Regions from separate parts of the Paenibacillus sp. FSL P2-0121 genome, predicted to be linked through region 2. Evidence: a T-box and tRNA genes for the amino acid it is inferred to sense, from the RefSeq annotation. Region 2 holds a T-box; the other holds one or more tRNA genes.
What was found. The T-box of region 2 lies ahead of argS (arginine--tRNA ligase). A T-box ahead of a tRNA ligase gene usually reads a tRNA of that ligase, here a tRNA-Arg.
Positions count from the first base shown of each region.

Region 1: it encodes a tRNA-Arg, which carries the amino acid that the T-box ahead of argS (arginine--tRNA ligase) is inferred to sense. The anticodon was not compared.

Region 1 covers NZ_CP150245.1:5,565,668-5,575,536, forward strand. The annotation lists gene MKY54_RS24590 (sigma-70 family RNA polymerase sigma factor) at 341-910, opposite strand; tRNA gene MKY54_RS24595 (tRNA-Leu) at 1,111-1,189, opposite strand; tRNA gene MKY54_RS24600 (tRNA-Arg) at 1,209-1,285, opposite strand; tRNA gene MKY54_RS24605 (tRNA-Gly) at 1,296-1,370, opposite strand; tRNA gene MKY54_RS24610 (tRNA-Lys) at 1,407-1,479, opposite strand; tRNA gene MKY54_RS24615 (tRNA-Asp) at 1,494-1,571, opposite strand; tRNA gene MKY54_RS24620 (tRNA-Met) at 1,597-1,673, opposite strand; tRNA gene MKY54_RS24625 (tRNA-Val) at 1,764-1,839, opposite strand; tRNA gene MKY54_RS24630 (tRNA-Glu) at 1,929-2,003, opposite strand; gene MKY54_RS24635 (hypothetical protein) at 2,174-2,383, opposite strand; rRNA gene rrf (5S ribosomal RNA) at 2,621-2,737, opposite strand; rRNA gene MKY54_RS24645 (23S ribosomal RNA) at 2,875-5,799, opposite strand; rRNA gene MKY54_RS24650 (16S ribosomal RNA) at 6,063-7,620, opposite strand; gene MKY54_RS24655 (LysM peptidoglycan-binding domain-containing protein) at 8,073-9,722, opposite strand.
Region 2 covers NZ_CP150245.1:5,671,036-5,680,904, forward strand. The annotation lists gene MKY54_RS25085 (DEAD/DEAH box helicase) at 1-1,679, shown strand, start outside; gene MKY54_RS25090 (exosporium glycoprotein BclB-related protein) at 1,753-3,537, opposite strand; gene MKY54_RS25095 (collagen-like protein) at 3,968-6,679, opposite strand; gene MKY54_RS25100 (hypothetical protein) at 6,725-7,084, opposite strand; T-box leader at 7,334-7,552, shown strand; gene argS (arginine--tRNA ligase) at 7,593-9,458, shown strand; gene MKY54_RS25110 (cellobiose phosphorylase) at 9,515-9,869, opposite strand, start outside.

The sequences.
Region 1 (9,869 bases), 110 kb from region 2:
CACCCGGTAGGTATTCCCGGAATTGACATAGTTAAACCCGTTCGAAGCATGTGAGCCCATGCTCGAGAAAGACTAGGTCCAAGACTTCACATCAGACCATTGATTGCTGCTGTTTTACCTCTTTTGTAGGGTGAGAGTAATAGAAGTATCATAATCCGTATAAATCTTTATTGTTCTCCCACTCTCGATAGTCAGCGAAACAGATGTCACCGAGATATACTATAAAGGGTATTATTATCTTCTCCTGTACAGCAGGTTCAGCATATTCTACTCTCTAAGGTCATGCAAATAAAGATTTCTTCGTAATTCCCCTCTATTTTTTTCTTATTCAGATGTTTCTTCATACTCCACTTCCGCCATTCTTAAGAAGCAGCTTCATTGCTCTGCGCCTGGCTCTGGTCAAATAAGATCTAATATTCACCGCTTGGACATCCATAGAAGCAGCAAGCTTGTGATCACTCCATTCAAGAATGTACTTGTTATACAATAAAGTCTGATCCCGTTCTGATAACTCACTGAGTATCTTGGCAATCTCTGTGTAATCCTCCTTGAGGCTATACATCTCCTCGATGCTAGGCTGCTTGTCGGCTATTTGCTCTATACTGTCAGCGGTTATCCCTGAAGAGGTATGATTCAGATGTCTTTTGCGCTGCTTCGCATGATTAATACTAGTATTATGTACGGTATGGACCAGATAGGATACTTGTTTATGCAGGTCTAGGGAACGCAATAATGCGGCTTTACTGATTAGTCTGACGAAGGACTCCTGTATCATATCATCAACAACATCATAGTCCTGCAAGATCTCATAAGCCTTCTTTTTCATAATAGGATAATACCTATCGTATAGCTCTGTTAGAAATACAACATCCTCGTTAACTTCTACAGTAGATAGGATGGTGAAGAACATGAATATTCTCACTCCCTTTAATTTACATTATAATACATAATAATAGTTTATCCACCTTATTATGGAAGTGATGTATGATTCACAATATATGCTACTAGAAGCATTCAGCGAAACAAAAAGACCACTCTAAATAGCTATATTTAGAAAATAAAAAAAACTTGTAAAATTGCTGGAAGCAATCTTACAAGTTTTTTTCGATATACCGGTGAGAGGACTCGAACCTCCACGGTTTCCCTCTCGATTTTGAGTCGAGCGCGTCTGCCATTCCGCCACACCGGCAAAGTATTAAGTTAAAATATGGCGCGCCCTGAGAGATTCGAACTCCCGGCCTTTTGATTCGTAGTCAAACGCTCTATCCAGCTGAGCTAAGGGCGCAAAATTTATATGGAGCGGACGACGGGAATCGAACCCGCGACCCTCGCCTTGGCAAGGCGATGCTCTACCGCTGAGCCACGTCCGCACACGGTATGTATTGATGTCCGACTCACTAAAGAAGTGAGCCATGAAGGACTCGAACCTTCGACACCCTGATTAAAAGTCAGGTGCTCTACCAACTGAGCTAATGGCTCATAAAGCAAGAAAATGGCGGAACCGACGGGATTCGAACCCGCGGTCTCCTGCGTGACAGGCAGGCATGTTAGGCCAACTACACCACGGTTCCAGAAGAATAATTGCTTAATGAAAATTGGTTGCGGGGGCAGGATTTGAACCTGCGACCTTCGGGTTATGAGCCCGACGAGCTACCGGGCTGCTCCACCCCGCGTCAGTAAAAAAAGTATTAATTCCCTTGGATCCCCCGGAAAGTATCCGGAATCCTCAGTGAAGCATTAACTTCACTTTTGGGGATGTGTTATGGTGGAGGCTGAGGGGATCGAACCCCCGACCCTCTGCTTGTAAGGCAGATGCTCTCCCAGCTGAGCTAAGCCTCCATATAAAGAAGCAACTTAATTATCATAACATAATCAAATCTGTAATGCAACCATTTTTTCTAGAAGTCTGATGCTGTTTCAAGAAGAAGTGGTGACCCGTATGGGATTCGAACCCATGTTACCTCCGTGAAAGGGAGGTGTCTTAACCCCTTGACCAACGGGCCGTTTTAAAAACAAATTGTTTTGACAACAAAAAAGATTATATCATGTATTATTAAGTATAGCAATACCTAAACTAATTATTTTTCTTTTTACTCTTCCCTAGGTAATAGATTGATATGAAGCTTTTGAGCTATTATCTCAACGATTTCACCTATAGTTCTATCATTCGTGTCTAGATGCTGCTTAAATACCTCGTGATCAAGCCCTCTGATGCACCTGTCGATCTGCTGAGCAGCCCAAGAGTCTTTTCCTTCACTCTAATGCTTAATCTCTTAAGCAAGGTCTCTCGGGAGGCACACAAACTAAAATGATAAAGCTCTATACCTCCATCAATTAACTTGCCGATGATTTCCCTGCAATAATCCGGATTCACTAGGGTCATAGGTACGATAATTATTCCATCATATTCGCTAGCTATATTTTTCTTCGATAAATTTCATTTGCGGTTTCTGTCTTCGCTGGACCAAAAGCACCATTTATCCATATAATCATGATCATTTGCCTCCATGATACTAATTTTCATTCAAAAACCACTTCACAGTGATTGCCTATCCTTATAATAAGCTGCTAAATATCGTACAAAAAGACCACTGTCGATTACTCAACAGTGGTCTTGCGTGCTTGGCAACGTCCTACTCTCCCAGGACCCTTCGGTCCAAGTACCATCGGCGCTGGAGGGCTTAACGGTCGTGTTCGGGATGGGTACGTGTGGAACCCCTCCGCTATCGCCACCAAACATGGGCATTTGCGCGTAAATGCATCAGGTTCATCGCCAAATGCTGAATGAATTCATCATCACACAGTCATTTGGACTATATAAATCTGAGCTTGATTCCTGAAAACTGAATCCGAAACGAATCTGCATTCTACGTATAGGATAAGCCCTCGACCGATTAGTATTGGTCAGCTCCATGCATTGCTGCACTTCCACCTCCAACCTATCTACCTCGTCGTCTTCAAGGGGTCTTACTAATTGGGAAATCTCATCTTGAGGGGGCTTCACGCTTAGATGCTTTCAGCGCTTATCCCGTCCGTACGTAGCTACCCAGCCATGCTCCTGGCGGAACAACTGGTGCACCAGCGGTACGTCCATCCCGGTCCTCTCGTACTAAGGACAGCTCCTCTCAAATTTCCTGCGCCCACGACAGATAGGGACCGAACTGTCTCACGACGTTCTGAACCCAGCTCGCGTACCGCTTTAATGGGCGAACAGCCCAACCCTTGGGACCTACTTCAGCCCCAGGATGCGATGAGCCGACATCGAGGTGCCAAACCTCCCCGTCGATGTGGACTCTTGGGGGAGATAAGCCTGTTATCCCCAGGGTAGCTTTTATCCGTTGAGCGATGGCCCTTCCATGCGGTACCACCGGATCACTAAGTCCGACTTTCGTCCCTGCTCGACTTGTAGGTCTCGCAGTCAAGCTCCCTTATGCCTTTGCACTCTGCGAATGATTTCCAACCATTCTGAGGGAACCTTGGAACGCCTCCGTTACTCTTTAGGAGGCGACCGCCCCAGTCAAACTGCCCGCCTGACACGGTCCCCGTACCCGGTAAGGGTACTAGGTTAGAACCTAGATACGATCAGGGTGGTATCCCAACGGCGCCTCCACCGAAGCTTGCGCTCCGATTTCTACGGCTCCCACCTATCCTGTACAGATCGTACCCAAATTCAATATCAAGCTGCAGTAAAGCTCCATGGGGTCTTTCCGTCTTGTCGCGGGTAACCTGCATCTTCACAGGTATTAAAATTTCACCGGATCTCTCGTTGAGACAGCGCCCAAGTCGTTACGCCATTCGTGCGGGTCAGAATTTACCTGACAAGGAATTTCGCTACCTTAGGACCGTTATAGTTACGGCCGCCGTTTACTGGGGCTTCGGTTCATAGCTTCGGGTTACCCCTAACCACTCCCCTTAACCTTCCAGCACCGGGCAGGCGTCAGCCCGTATACTTCGCCTTGCGGCTTCGCACAGACCTGTGTTTTTGCTAAACAGTCGCTTGGGCCTTTTCACTGCGGCCCCCTCGTGCTATTCACACTACCGGGGCACCCCTTCTCCCGAAGTTACGGGGTCATTTTGCCGAGTTCCTTAACGAGAGTTCTTCCGCGCGCCTTAGAATTCTCTTCTCGCCTACCTGTGTCGGTTTGCGGTACGGGCACCTTCTCCTGGCTAGAGGCTTTTCTTGGCAGTGTGAGATCATGACCTTCGCTACTACAATTTTCGCTCCCCATCACAGCCCAGCCTTAACGATGTGCGGATTTGCCTACACATCAGCCTCACTGCTTAGACGGACATCCATCAGTCCGCGTCACTACCCTCCTGCGTCACCCCATCGCTCATAGCGGATTACGGTGGTACAGTAATTTCAAACTGTTGTCCTTCGACTACGCCTTTCGGCCTCGCCTTAGGTCCCGACTTACCCTGAGCGGACGAGCCTTCCTCAGGAAACCTTGGGCTTTCGGCGGATCAGATTCTCACTGATCTTTTCGTTACTCATACCGGCATTCTCACTTGTGTAGTGTCCAGCGCTCTTTTCAGTACACCTTCAACCCCTACACAACGCTCCCCTACCCCAGATACATAGTATCTAGCCATAGCTTCGGTGGTGTGTTTAGCCCCGTTACATTTTCGGCGCAGAGTCACTCGACCAGTGAGCTATTACGCACTCTTTCAATGGTGGCTGCTTCTAAGCCAACATCCTGGTTGTCTGTGCAACTCCACATCCTTTCCCACTTAACACACACTTGGGGACCTTAGCTGATGGTCTGGGCTGTTTCCCTTTTGACAATGGATCTTAGCACTCACTGTCTGACTCCCGGCAATAAGTATATGGCATTCGGAGTTTGACTGAGCTTGGTAATCCTTGCGGACCCCGCACCCAATCAGTGCTCTACCTCCACTACTCTTATACCGAGGCTAGCCCTAAAGCTATTTCGGGGAGAACCAGCTATCTCCGAGTTCGATTGGAATTTCTCCGCTACCCCCACCTCATCCCCGCACTTTTCAACGTACGTGGGTTCGGGCCTCCAGTGCGTGTTACCGCACCTTCACCCTGGACAGGGGTAGATCACACGGTTTCGGGTCTACGTCCACATACTCAATCGCCCTATTCAGACTCGCTTTCGCTGCGGCTCCACCTTCTCGGCTTAACCTTGCATGTTAAACGTAACTCGCCGGTTCATTCTACAAAAGGCACGCCATCACCCATTAATAGGGCTCTGACTTTTTGTAAGCACACGGTTTCAGGTTCTATTTCACTCCCCTTCCGGGGTGCTTTTCACCTTTCCCTCACGGTACTGTTTCACTATCGGTCGCCAGGTAGTATTTAGCCTTAGCAGATGGTCCTGCTGGATTCATACGGGGTTTCACGTGCCCCGCACTACTCGGGATCCGTCTCGGAGAGAATACAGTTTAGGTTACAGGGCTTTTACCTCTATCGCGGGCCTTTCCAGACCTCTTCACCTACCATATTCCTTTGTAACTCCATGTGAGACGTCCCACAACCCCTAAGAGCAAGCTCTTAGGTTTAGGCTGTTCCGCGTTCGCTCGCCGCTACTGACGGAATCACTATTGTTTTCTCTTCCTCAGGGTACTTAGATGTTTCAGTTCCCCTGGTCTGCCTCTACATTTCCTATGTATTCAGAAATGAGTAACTGCGAATTACCACAGCTGGGTTTCCCCATTCGGACACCCCCGGATCAAAGCTTGCTTACAGCTCCCCGAGGCAGTTTCGTTGTTCGCCACGTCCTTCGTCGGCTCCTGGCGCCTAGGCATCCTCCGTGTGCTCTTATTAGCTTAACCTTGATTTTTCCGCAGGAAAATATCATACGATGACATTCTCTTTGGAATCATCTCACTAATAACATTTACTTGTTTGCACAAGTTGCTAAAAGATGTTCTAAAACGCAAATTCGTTTCGGTATCCAGTTTTCAAGGATCAAGTCTTACTTGAGAGCTTAAACTCTCAAAACTGAGCAACGAGTGAGTAACAGGCCTAAACCTGAGATTGTGGAAGTTAAACTTCCGATTTGAATGTTCTCATTGCAGAGAACGATTCTCCATAGAAAGGAGGTGATCCAGCCGCACCTTCCGATACGGCTACCTTGTTACGACTTCACCCCAATCATCTACCCCACCTTCGGCGGCTGGCTCCCTTGCGGGTTACCCCACCGACTTCGGGTGTTGTAAACTCTCGTGGTGTGACGGGCGGTGTGTACAAGACCCGGGAACGTATTCACCGCGGCATGCTGATCCGCGATTACTAGCAATTCCGACTTCATGCAGGCGAGTTGCAGCCTGCAATCCGAACTGAGACCGGCTTTGATGGGATTGGCTCCACCTCGCGGCTTCGCTTCCCGTTGTACCGGCCATTGTAGTACGTGTGTAGCCCAGGTCATAAGGGGCATGATGATTTGACGTCATCCCCACCTTCCTCCGGTTTGTCACCGGCAGTCACTCTAGAGTGCCCAACATTACTTGCTGGCAACTAAAGTTAAGGGTTGCGCTCGTTGCGGGACTTAACCCAACATCTCACGACACGAGCTGACGACAACCATGCACCACCTGTCTCCTCTGTCCCGAAGGCCGCTGCTATCTCTAGCAGATTCAGAGGGATGTCAAGACCTGGTAAGGTTCTTCGCGTTGCTTCGAATTAAACCACATACTCCACTGCTTGTGCGGGTCCCCGTCAATTCCTTTGAGTTTCAGTCTTGCGACCGTACTCCCCAGGCGGAGTGCTTACTGTGTTAACTTCGGCACCAAGGGTATCGAAACCCCTAACACCTAGCACTCATCGTTTACGGCGTGGACTACCAGGGTATCTAATCCTGTTTGCTCCCCACGCTTTCGCGCCTCAGCGTCAGTTACAGCCCAGAAAGTCGCCTTCGCCACTGGTGTTCCTCCACATATCTACGCATTTCACCGCTACACGTGGAATTCCACTTTCCTCTTCTGTACTCAAGCCACCCAGTTTCCAGTGCGACCTCAGGTTGAGCCCAAGGTTTAAACACCAGACTTAAATAGCCGCCTGCGCGCGCTTTACGCCCAATAATTCCGGACAACGCTTGCCCCCTACGTATTACCGCGGCTGCTGGCACGTAGTTAGCCGGGGCTTTCTTCTCAGGTACCGTCACTCCGGTAACAGTTACTCTACCGGACGTTCTTCCCTGGCAACAGAGCTTTACGATCCGAAAACCTTCATCACTCACGCGGCGTTGCTCCGTCAGGCTTTCGCCCATTGCGGAAGATTCCCTACTGCTGCCTCCCGTAGGAGTCTGGGCCGTGTCTCAGTCCCAGTGTGGCCGTTCACCCTCTCAGGTCGGCTACGCATCGTCGCCTTGGTGGGCCGTTACCCCACCAACTAGCTAATGCGCCGCAGGCCCATCCCTCAGTGACAGATTGCTCCGTCTTTCATTCTTCTCTCAGGAGAAAAAAGAAATTATCCGGTATTAGCTACCGTTTCCGGTAGTTATCCCAGTCTGAAGGGCAGGTTGCCTACGTGTTACTCACCCGTCCGCCGCTAAGTTATTTTGAAAGCAAGCTTTCAAAATAACTCCGCTCGACTTGCATGTATTAGGCACGCCGCCAGCGTTCGTCCTGAGCCAGGATCAAACTCTCCAATTAGTATTGAAAAGAGCGATATGCTCATTTTGAAACATCTGACGAGAAAATTAATTCTCTAATTTTGGATTTCACTTACGTGATTTCCTACTCACTCGTTGTTCAGTTTTCAAAGATCAAGTTCTCGTTGGCGCCGTTTAATGTCTCAGCAGCAACTCTTATAATATATCATGCTTTCTGATTTATTGCAACTTTTTTTTCAAAGTTCTTTGCAATCTAATTCAGATTAACACTCACCAACCGAAAGCTTTATAGTTCCTCTTTGCGACTGGATTTATAATGTACCATATATCCCTATATAAAAACAATACTTAAAAATTTATATTTTATAAATAAGTGCTTTTGCCCCACTTTATTTAACATCTTTTATCCCTATTTACCTATAAAAAAACGTGTAGATTCTTAGGATACAGAATCTACACGTAAGTCAAACAACGGCTTAATATATAAATTTATTAGTTTGAAATCCAAGGATTTCTACGTTTTTTAGTACTCGCTGCTGAACCTTGAGATTTCGTAGCAGCTTTGCTTTTCTTGCTGCTAGGTTGACCTGAAGTCTTTGCTTTTTTGCCTGTTACTGTTTCCTTTGCTACATTCCCCTTATTCTTGAGAGAAGCGTTAGAAGTTGACTCATCAGTCTCTGTTCTAGCCGTTTCGGGAGATTCCTGCACGAACGCTTCAGGTTCTTGAATTTCCGGCACCCGATTATGCTGCGAATAATTACCTATCCCTGGATACTGCGGATTGGATGGAATATTAGAGTTATCCGGTCCACCAAATGCTCCAAGCGTAGAAGTAGGTACCATTCCCTGATTAGGCATTCCTGCTCCATATGCGGAAAAAGCGTTTGGATTCCCATATTCAGGATAGGTGTTATATACAGGCATGTCATATGAATAAGTTTGCACTGGTTGAATATGCACGCCTCCGCACCCACAAGTTGGCCAAGGAAGGTTCGGCGTCTGTCCTCCATATTGAGGAACAGCATACGGGGAGAAATCCCCGCCAACATTCATGCCAGCAACATTAGCCTCCATCGGATTCCATTGTTCTGGGCTTATGTTTGGCGCGGCATTTGGATTCCATTGCTCTGGGCTTATGTTTGGCGCGGCATTTGGATTCCACTGTTCCGGGCTTATGTTTGGCGCGGCATTTGGATTCCACTGTTCTGGACTCATATTAGAATACATATTGCCCGAAAAATAACATGGTGAAATACATTCTGGTGCATAAGCCATTGGCTGAACATAACTTGGTGCCCAGTTCATGTTCATATTAGGGCTATTTTGATATGAATCATAGAGATAAGGATTTCCTCCCAGGCCCGGGTATCCGTTGGAATTGTCCCATGAGCAATCATTGTCTGCTTTCTTCTCAGCTTTAGGTGCTTCTTGTTGAGCAATCGGTTCTTGATTTGGAACCGTAATCTGAACAAATAAACTCTGCATTTCAATTTCTTGCACTGGAGCAACTTCCATTTGCATATTAGGCGCAGGATTGGGTGCAATGTTTTGTGTATTAATAGGGGCGATGTTTAGCGATGGGTGTGGTGCAGAATTGGATTCAGGTGAGATATTTGTCACTGGTTTAGGTGCAGGTTTAGCTTCTGGCTTGGTCTCTGGTTTTACTTCTGGTTTAGTTTCTGGTTTAGGTGCAGGCACTACCTCAGCAGCAGGCTGTTCTTTAGGACCTGTATATTCCTTGCCACCCACCTGCGTTTTCTCTGAGGCGTTAGAAGGTGTATACCCAGGCTGTGTCGGTGAGGTATTGGATACTTTTTTAGGAATATTAACTACTTCCCCTAGCATAAGTACATTTGGATTCTTTAGTTGGGGATTGGCCTCAACCATATCCTTTAAAGGAATTCCCCAGGCTTTAGATAATTTCCACAAGGTATCTCCTTGTTTAACGGTGTGCTTGTAGTAAACTTCACTGTTCTCCGGTACGGATACAGGGGCCGTAGGTATTTTTACTTTGTCTCCAACCGCTAACACATTCGGATTACTGATCTGCGGGTTTGCTTCAATAATTTTTTGTAACGGCACTCCGTACTTTTGCGATAAGGCATACAAACTATCGCCTTGTTTGACAATGTGTATTTTCACGTAGCATTAACCTCCTAAAAGTTTTGTGGAGTATTGCTTTCTTTACAGCTACACAGCAAAACTGACTTCGAAAGCAAACACCCTTTTCATGGAACATTGCTCTCTTACAAAGTTATATGCGGTACAGCCGCCTCCTTCGTTACTACA
Region 2 (9,869 bases):
AAGCTGAGATTGTTATGGTTCTAAAATCCCTGCAGGAAAAACGCAAATACTACCGCTTGCCTGATGGGGCCCTGCTACCGCTGGAGAGCGAGGAGCTTCAAGAAATCATTACCTTTATGAATGATATAGGCATCCGGGAAGGTGAGATCAAAGGGGTGGAATTTTCTCTGCCCGTTGTTCGCGGGCTACATTTGACCTCCACGGATGCTAAGAGTGACTCCATTAAGCTGGGCAGATCCTTTAAAAGGTTACTTGCGAACATGCGGAATCCTGAGAATCTTGATTTTCCTATACCTGACAGTCTGGTTCCTGTGCTAAGGGATTATCAACAATATGGATTTCAGTGGTTGAAGACGTTGGCCCATTACCGTTTTGGTGGTATTTTGGCGGATGATATGGGGTTAGGCAAAACGCTGCAAAGTATCGCTTTTCTCCTGTCAGAACTTCCAGAGATCCGCCAGAATGGATTGCCTGCCCTAATTGTCGCTCCTGCGTCTCTCACTTATAACTGGCTTAATGAGCTTAAAAAATTCACGCCAGAGATCAAAGCTGTCATTGCAGACGGTAGTCTAATTGAGCGCGGGCGGATTTTAAAAAATACAGCAAAAGCTGATGTAATCATCACTTCTTATCCGTTGCTTCGCAGAGATGTTCAGCTGTATGCTAAAAAGTCTTTTCATACCCTGATTCTCGATGAAGCACAAACTATAAAAAACCATACTACACAGACAGCCCAAGCTGTAATGGCGCTTCAAGCCCGGCACCGTTTTGCACTTACGGGTACTCCCGTGGAGAATGCGTTGGAAGATTTATGGTCCATTTTCGGCACCGTGTTCCCTGGGTTGTTTCCAGGCAAAAAAGCTTTTCATGATTTACCAAGAGAAACGGTTGCGAAGCGGGCGCGTCCCTTTTTGCTGCGGCGCTTAAAGAGTGATGTGTTAAAGGAACTTCCGGACAAAATCGAATCCGTACAAGCATGTGAACTGCTGCCGGAGCAAAAAAAGTTATATGTAGCTTATCTCGCCCGTTTGAAAAAAGAGGCGCTTAAGCATTTGACCCAAGATAGCTTCGGCAATAATAATCGGATCAAAGTTCTGGCGGGACTAACTCGTCTGCGCCAGTTGTGTTGCCACCCTGCTCTTTTTGTCGATGGATATGAAGGAAGCTCTGCTAAATTCGAGCAGCTGCTCGAAATTATAGAAGAATGTCGTAGTTCGGGTAAACGTATGTTAGTATTCTCACAATTCACAGAGATGCTCGGCCTGATTGGGCGTGAACTAGGATATCAGGGCATTCCATACTTTTATTTAGATGGTCAAACGCCTGTTTCTCAACGAGTAGATTTATGTAATAAATTTAATGAAGGAGAGCGTGATATTTTCTTAATCTCCTTAAAGGCCGGCGGGACCGGGCTCAACTTAACTGGGGCAGACACTGTAATCCTTTACGATCTTTGGTGGAACCCTGCCGTCGAGCAGCAAGCTGCGGATCGGGCTCACCGTATCGGGCAGAAAAATGTAGTGCAAGTAATTCGTCTCGTCACCCAAGGCACCGTAGAGGACAAGATGTATGAGCTGCAGCAGAAGAAAAAGAACTTGATCGATGAGGTCATCCAGCCAGGTCAAGAAAGCTTGTCTACCCTCACAGAGCAAGACATCCGGGAGATTCTAATGATCTAAATAACAACGTTGGAGAAAAAATCAGGATATCCTGCAGCCCATAGGGCTATCGGGATATCCCTTTTTCTTCAGATTATGCGATTGTAACTCCTGCACTAGCATAGCCAGCAACAGTTGTTGCAACGTCAATGCCAGCCGTGACCGTCGAAGTGAAGACCAACAACAAGCGTTCTCCCACAGTTACAGGGATGCTCAAACCTGTGGTATTACCACTGCTAATAGTTCCAAGAGCAATTAATCCTGTAAGCGGAGGACTTAACGTAACTAAAGCCCCAGGTACTGCTGTGAAGGTATTGTTAGGTGTAGTAGATCTGTATAATTGAGCCGTGATTGTTACCGTAGACCCCACCAAACTAACGGAAGCTGTCGCACTGAAATAGGCTGCCATAGACGTAATCGTTCCAGTTCTAGGAACCGAGAACGCAAAGTTCAGCAAGGTTCCAGCCGCTCCGGTGAGATCTATAGTACCGCCTGTAATACTGATATTAGTTGCACTGCTACCAAAACCAACTGCACTTGAAGTATTCAAAAGCCCCCCTAATACAGTGGTCATTGCTACTGGAAGACCAGAAGAATATGGAATAATTGCACCTGAACCAGTAGCACCTGTTGCTCCCGTTGCTCCAGTACTTCCTGTCGCTCCAGTTACACCAGCAGTTCCTGTCGCTCCAGTTACACCAGCGCTACCCGTCGCTCCCGTTGCTCCAGCACTTCCTGTCGCTCCCGTTACTCCAGCAGTTCCTGTCGCTCCAGTTACACCAGCGCTACCCGTCGCTCCCGTTGCTCCAGCACTTCCTGTCGCTCCCGTTACGCCAGCACCTGTTGCTCCCGTTGCTCCAGCAGTTCCTGTTGCTCCCGTTGCTCCAGCAGTTCCTGTTGCTCCGGTTACGCCAGCACCTGTTGCTCCCGTTGCTCCAGCAGTTCCTGTCGCTCCCGTTGCTCCAGCAGTTCCTGTCGCTCCAGTTACACCAGCACTACCTGTCGCTCCCGTTGCTCCAGCACTTCCTGTCGCTCCCGTTACGCCAGCAGTTCCTGTCGCTCCCGTTGCTCCAGCACTTCCTGTTGCTCCCGTTGCTCCAGCAGTTCCTGTTGCTCCGGTTACGCCAGCACCTGTCGCTCCCGTTGCTCCAGTGCTTCCTGTTGCTCCCGTTGCTCCAGCAGTTCCTGTTGCTCCGGTTACGCCAGCACCTGTCGCTCCCGTTGCTCCAGTGCTTCCTGTTGCTCCCGTTGCTCCGACGCTTCCTGTCGCTCCAGTAGCTCCAGCACCTGTGGCTCCGGTTTCGCCAGTACTTCCTGTCGCCCCCGTTGCCCCTGCACTTCCTGTCGCTCCCGTGGCTCCAGCACCTGTGGCTCCGGTTACGCCAGTACTTCCTGTCGCCCCCGTTGCCCCTGCACTTCCTGTCGCTCCCGTGGCTCCAGCACCTGTGGCTCCGGTTACGCCAGCACCTGTCGCTCCCGTTGCACCAACGCTTCCTGTAGCTCCAGTAGCACCTGTAATTCCTATATTTTCTCCATATAATTCAGAGTAGACAAGGCGATGAGCAGTCACTAATTGACCTGTGCTACTCTTCCCCCAAACTGAAATTTGAATGGGATCATCAATCGTAATAGGTGTTGTGAATAGAAATTCAAATGAATCAAAGTTTGCATAATAATCCCTATTAACCACTTGATTAGGAGCTAAATTAACCTGTTCACTTACATATAAAGTTCTTGTCCCATTCATATAATAGCCTTCGACTTGAACCGTTGACGGAGTATCATCACTCTGATTGACAATTTTAAGAGTAACAAGCTGAGTAGGTCTTACACCGCCTACCAGATTATTTTCTATAGGACCAGTAGATAGTTGACTCAATTTTCAACACCTCATTTTTTATGAATTTTAAAATACGCTTATTATTTGAATTGCGAAAATCAAATCAACCGAACAAGATTCTCCTCAATAGCTTTGTAAAAAACGTGGTTTTATCTATAATCATTCCTCCTACCTACTCTAAGTTGATAATCTATGAGCCTAGAAAATTAGTTCCTATTTTTTGGCTCTTTATAGTATTATTCTTATTTTGAATTAAGGTGTGGACATCCATTTAAAAACTACTATTACACATATTTGATTTATTAAAATAAGCTAAAAATCTGTAATGGTTTAATAGAATAAGAATCTAATAAGCAACGTTCCAGTCGACTTATAACATATGCCAACAAAACAGAGGGTAACCCGAGAGCCACACTAACGGCTACCGAATTACCCCTGTTATAAACACTGAACTTGAAGATAAATAAGCTTAAGTTAATTCATGAACAGACCAGACGATACCTGCTGAGTTCGCTCCACCCAAATTCAAAGGAACCGTCAAACCATTTGCCACATAGAACAAGCCAATCACATCACCTGCGGTTAATGCAAATTCTCCAGCTAGCGTCACAGTACCACTTCCCAAAATTGCTCTCAAATCTAATATAAGCGCTACATTCACATCAAGTACTGGGAACAACCCACTTACCAGATTTGTTGCAGTAGGAGAAGTTCTCTGAACTACGAAAGCCGGATTAACTCCAGCACCAAGACTGATAGAAAGTGAGGCAGTTGTGGAATAATTGATAGTCGCTTCAATCGAATATCTACCAGTTGTCGGAATGGTATAATTTCCACCAACTTCGTCGAAAGACGGGCTATCATAAAAAGGTGTTGTCACAGTCCAGCCAGTTAATTGTGTAGATGTGGAAATTGCCAATGAGGGTTTGAAAGCAGAAAACCCTTCTTGTTGAATATTCGGACCTGTTGCTCCAGTTACTCCGGTAGCTCCGGTAGCTCCGGTAGCTCCGGTTACACCAGCTATTCCAGTCGCTCCTGTTACTCCAGCTACTCCTGTTGCTCCCGTTGCTCCTGCTACTCCCGTTGCTCCAGTCGCTCCAGCTTCACCCGTTGCTCCGGTTGCCCCAGCTACTCCTGTTGCTCCAGTTGCTCCGGTTACTCCTGTTTCACCCGTTGCTCCGGTTACACCAGCTACTCCTGTTGCTCCAGTTGCTCCTGCTACTCCAGTCGCTCCGGTCACTCCAGCTTCACCCGTTGCTCCGGTTACACCAGCTACTCCTGTTGCTCCGGTTACTCCTGTTTCACCCGTTGCTCCAGTTACACCAGCTACTCCTGTTGCTCCTGTTGCTCCTGCTACTCCAGTCGCTCCGGTTACTCCTGTTTCACCCGTTGCTCCTGTTGCTCCGGTCACTCCTGTTTCACCCGTTGCTCCGGTTACACCAGCTACTCCTGTTGCTCCTGTTGCTCCAGTTGCTCCTGCTACTCCAGTCGCTCCAGCTTCACCCGTTGCTCCGGTTGCTCCAGCTTCACCCGTTGCTCCGGTTGCTCCAGCTACTCCCGTTGCTCCGGTTGCTCCGGTTGCTCCAGCTACTCCTGTCGCTCCCGTTGCTCCGGTCGCTCCAGTTGCTCCAGTTGCTCCATCCGCTCCGGTTGCACCAGTCGCCCCAGTTACTCCGTCTGCTCCTGTCGCACCAGTCGCACCAGTCACTCCATCGGCTCCGGTCGCTCCTGTGGCACCCGTTGCTCCATCGGCTCCCGTTGCTCCAGTTGCACCAGTCACTCCATCGGCTCCGGTCGCTCCTGTGGCACCCGTTGCTCCATCGGCTCCCGTTGCTCCAGTTGCACCAGTCACTCCATCGGCTCCTGTCGCACCAGTTACTCCGTCTGCTCCTGTAGCTCCAGTCTCTCCTGCTCCGGTAGCACCCGTTGCTCCAGTTGCTCCGTCTGCTCCCGTTGTTCCCGTTGCACCCGTAGCTCCAGTCTCTCCTGCTCCGGTCGCTCCGGTAGCACCCGTTGCTCCATCCGCTCCAGTTGCTCCCGTTGCACCAGTCGCACCAGTCACTCCATCTGCTCCTGTTGCCCCAGTCTCTCCTGCTCCGGTCGCTCCTGTGGCACCCGTTGCTCCATCGGCCCCCGTTGCTCCAGTCGCCCCAGTTACTCCGTCTGCTCCTGTTGCCCCTGTCTCTCCTGCTCCAGTCGCTCCCGTTGCTCCGTCTGCTCCCGTTGCTCCTGTTGCACCTGTAGCTCCATCTGCTCCTGTTGCCCCAGTCTCTCCTGCTCCGGTCGCTCCCGTTGCTCCTGTTGCTCCATCCGCTCCCGTTGCACCAGTCGCGCCAGTTGCTCCATCGGCTCCTGTTGCCCCAGTCTCTCCTGCTCCGGTCGCTCCTGTTGCACCCGTTGCTCCGTCAGCTCCCGTTGCACCAGTCGCCCCAGTTACTCCGTCTGCTCCTGTAGCTCCAGTCTCTCCTGCTCCGGTCGCTCCTGTTGCACCCGTTGCTCCATCGGCTCCTGTTGCACCTGTAGTTCCATCGGCTCCTGTTGCCCCAGTCTCTCCTGCTCCGGTCGCTCCTGTTGCACCCGTTGCTCCATCCGCTCCCGTCGCCCCGGTTGCACCAGTTACTCCATCTGCACCTGTTGCCCCAGTCTCTCCTGCTCCGGTCGCTCCAGTTGCTCCGTCTGCTCCCGTTGCACCAGTCGCCCCAGTCACTCCATCTGCCCCTGTTGCACCTGTCGCTCCAGTCTCTCCTGCTCCGGTCGCTCCAGTTGCTCCATCGGCTCCGGTCGCTCCCGTTGCACCAGTCGCACCGGTCGCACCAGTTATCCCTTGCGTTACACCAAGCAATTCTGCATGTACAAGTCGATGGGCAGTCACAATCTGGCCAACGCTATTTTTTCCCCATACTGAGATTTGAATCGGATCATCTACCAGACTTGTAGTTGTAAAAATAAATTCAAACGCATCAAAATCGGCATAATAATCACGTGTTATAACTTCATTAGGTGCTACATTTATCAGCTCGCTGACATATAAAGTTCTTGTCCCATCCATATAGTATCCTTGAACAAGAGCCATTGATGAATCAATGTCACTTCGGTTATCAATTTTGACAGTAACATGCTGAGTAGGTCTTACACCCCCTACCATACTATTGTCTATCGGTCCGGTAGATAAATAACTCAATTTCTCATCACTCCTTTAACGTTAACTGTGTCACAAAAATAATTATTAAATTAATACTGCCTGCTTCTCCCACGCAACTATGCGATGAGGATCTACCAATGCCCCCGAGTTCTGTTTTCCCCAGACTGAAATCCCAACCTCTGCTTCAACTGCTTCTACTGTTGTAAACACAAATTCAAATGCGTCCAAGTCGGCAAAATAGTTCTTAGTTAAAACTTGATTAGGTGCTAGATTTACTGTTTCATTCACATACATCGTTCTTGATCCGTTAAGAAGGAAACCTTGAATAACTAGATTATAAGGATTAAGAGAATCCCGATTAACTACTTTTACGGTTACCAGTTGCGACGGTCTGACCCCTAGGATCGGGCTGTTATCTATAGGTCCAGTAGAAAAAATAGCCATGTTTTATTCACTCCTCCCTTCCACTACAATTTGAAAGTTTAGTGGCTCCGTATAGTAATATTCCTTGGCTTGAGTTAGCGTGTGGACTGTTGTGCAAAGGAACAGCTAGTCCTATAACAAGACAGCCTTCTTTTTCCAAATTTATAATCTACTAAACTGATAATCTAACAACAAAGAGCAACCAAGATTGTTAAGAAGCTAACCACTATTGCTTTTTATGAAATATTAGGTATACTGGTAAAAATTAATTAAGCATCGATGAGCGGGAGAGTAATTAACGAGATCTAGTCCTCAGCGAGCCGGGAGAGTGTAAGCCGGTACAGATCCCTTTAATGAAGCGCACCCGTGAGATGGACTTCTGAACCTTAGTAGGAAGTCCCGGCTGAAGGCCGTTATCCCGTAAGGTGGCTGAACAACTTGTTCAGCAACGAGAGTGGTACCGCGAGCGCTAAAGCCCTCGTCTCTTTTGAGACGAGGGCTTTTTTGTATTTTCAAAGGAGGGTATACCATGTTAAATCAAATCATCAAAGACGGAATCGAGCACAGTGTACAACGTGTATTCAATACCTTAGGAGCTGACTATCCAGAGGACATTGCCATTCTGATCGAACAGCCAGCAAATCTAGAACATGGTGATTATTCATGCAATATCGCTATGCAGCTAGCCAAAACTCTACGTAAATCCCCAATGGTCATAGCAGAATTAGTGAAAGCAGAGCTTCAATTCCAAGGGCGCTTCGCCGGTCTTTTACAAAAAGTTGAAGTCGCTGCTCCCGGATTTATCAATTTGTATATGAATTGGCAAAGCTGGGCTGAACATTCCTTTGAACTGCCTGCCAGCACTGGGGAAAAAGTCATCATCGAGCACACTTCTATCAACCCCAACAAAGCCGCTCACGTAGGTCATCTAAGAAACGCCTGTATCGGCGATACTCTAGTCAGAATTATGAAAAGAACTGGGTATAACGTAGAGGTCCATAACTACATTGATGATCTCGGCAATCAGCTGGCGGATACAGTTGTTGGATTATTAAATATATCTTTAGAAGGGGAACACCAACGTTTCGGTGATTTTTGCTGGGATCTTTATGCCAAAGTGAACAAAGAATATGCGCTGAACCCTGAGATGACACATAAGCGCACAGATATACTGCACTCCCTTGAACAAGGGGGCGGTAACGAAGCCTGGCTGGGCAACCTTGTAGCTGAACGCATCGTTAGAGAGCATGTAGAGGAAATGAAACATTTTGGAATTTATTATGATTTGCTGGTATGGGAGAGCAGTATTTTAAAAGAGGGATTTTGGGCAGCCGCAGCTGAGCTACTGAAGCAGACAGCCGTTTTTGTACAAGAGACTGAAGGTAAACTCGCAGGCTGCTGGGTGCTAAAGCAAGGAACAGAGGCTAACATTGGAGCGGATTCAGAGGAGCATCAGCTCGATAAGGTGCTGGTGCGTTCGAATGGGATTTTAACGTATACAGCCAAAGATATTGCCTATCATCTCTGGAAATTTGGTCTTTTGACCAAAGATTTCTCCTATAGCGAATTCTCGTCCGGTTTATGGACAACTGGATTAACTGGAACCCAAGAATCTTATGGGCAGGCGGACAGAGTCATCAATGTGATCGATTACAGACAGGAATATCCACAACAGATGGTTAAGCAAGCCTTAGGGGCACTAGGTTATAACGAGCAAGCAGACAAACTCCATCATGTGAGCTATGGTGTTGTATCTCTTAGTCCCGCTTCGGCGGCCGAGCTGGGTATAGATATTTCAGAAGGCAAATCTTCTTATGCTATGTCCGGGCGCCAGGGAATCGGGATTAAGGTAAGCGATCTGGTGGAGCTTATGGAACAGAACATTGAGCACACACGTTCCGATAAAGACGGCCTCTCCAGCCGATTGATTGCCACTGCTGCGATTCGCTACTATCTGCTGCGGTTTAATTTAGGAACGGAAATCGTGTTTGATTTCAAACAGGCTACCGAAATATCCGGCAATACCGGAGTTTATCTGATGTATACTTTTGCGCGTGCGACAAGCGTTTTGAGTAAAGCTACGATCCCAATCCTTACAGCTGCCGCACAGCTTCAGTTCCCTTCCGAATTGGAAAAAGCAGAGCTTGCGCTGCTAAGACAGCTAAGCCTCTGGCCCGAGATATTACATTCAGCAAGTATAGAGTTAACGCCAAATACGCTCTGCACTTACGCACATACCTTAGCTACACTGTTCAACAACTTCTATTCTGCATGTCCGATTCTAAAAGGCGATCCAGCTACGATCGAATTCCGCCTCTGGCTCACTTCAAGATTCAAAGACATCTTGGGAGATGTGCTCGAAGTGCTTGGGTTACCGACACCGAGCCGAATGTAAAAAACACAAAAAAGGCAATCTCCGCGCTTAACGCGGAGATTGCCCTTCTATATATGTTACTTATAAATCTCTATCACATTTCCAGCTTCCGTGCTGAGACGATCAAAGTCCGCACGTTTGATGCGAACACCACCACTACGATAGCGGTTAGGTGTACCTTCTGTTTGCACTTCCGTACCGTTGATAGTAATTTGACTAATCTCACGACCTGTAAGGTGATAGATAAAGTCTACCTTAGTGCCTGCATATTCAAAACTAAAGTGCATTCCATCCAGCGAGTCCGGCAGAATAGGGTCAACAATTAAGTCTCCACCTTCCGTACGGATCCCCAGTGCATTCGAGATTAACTGGTTCATATAGATCCCAGGACCGCTGGAATAGATTCTCCAGCCACCTTTAACAGCTACGTCA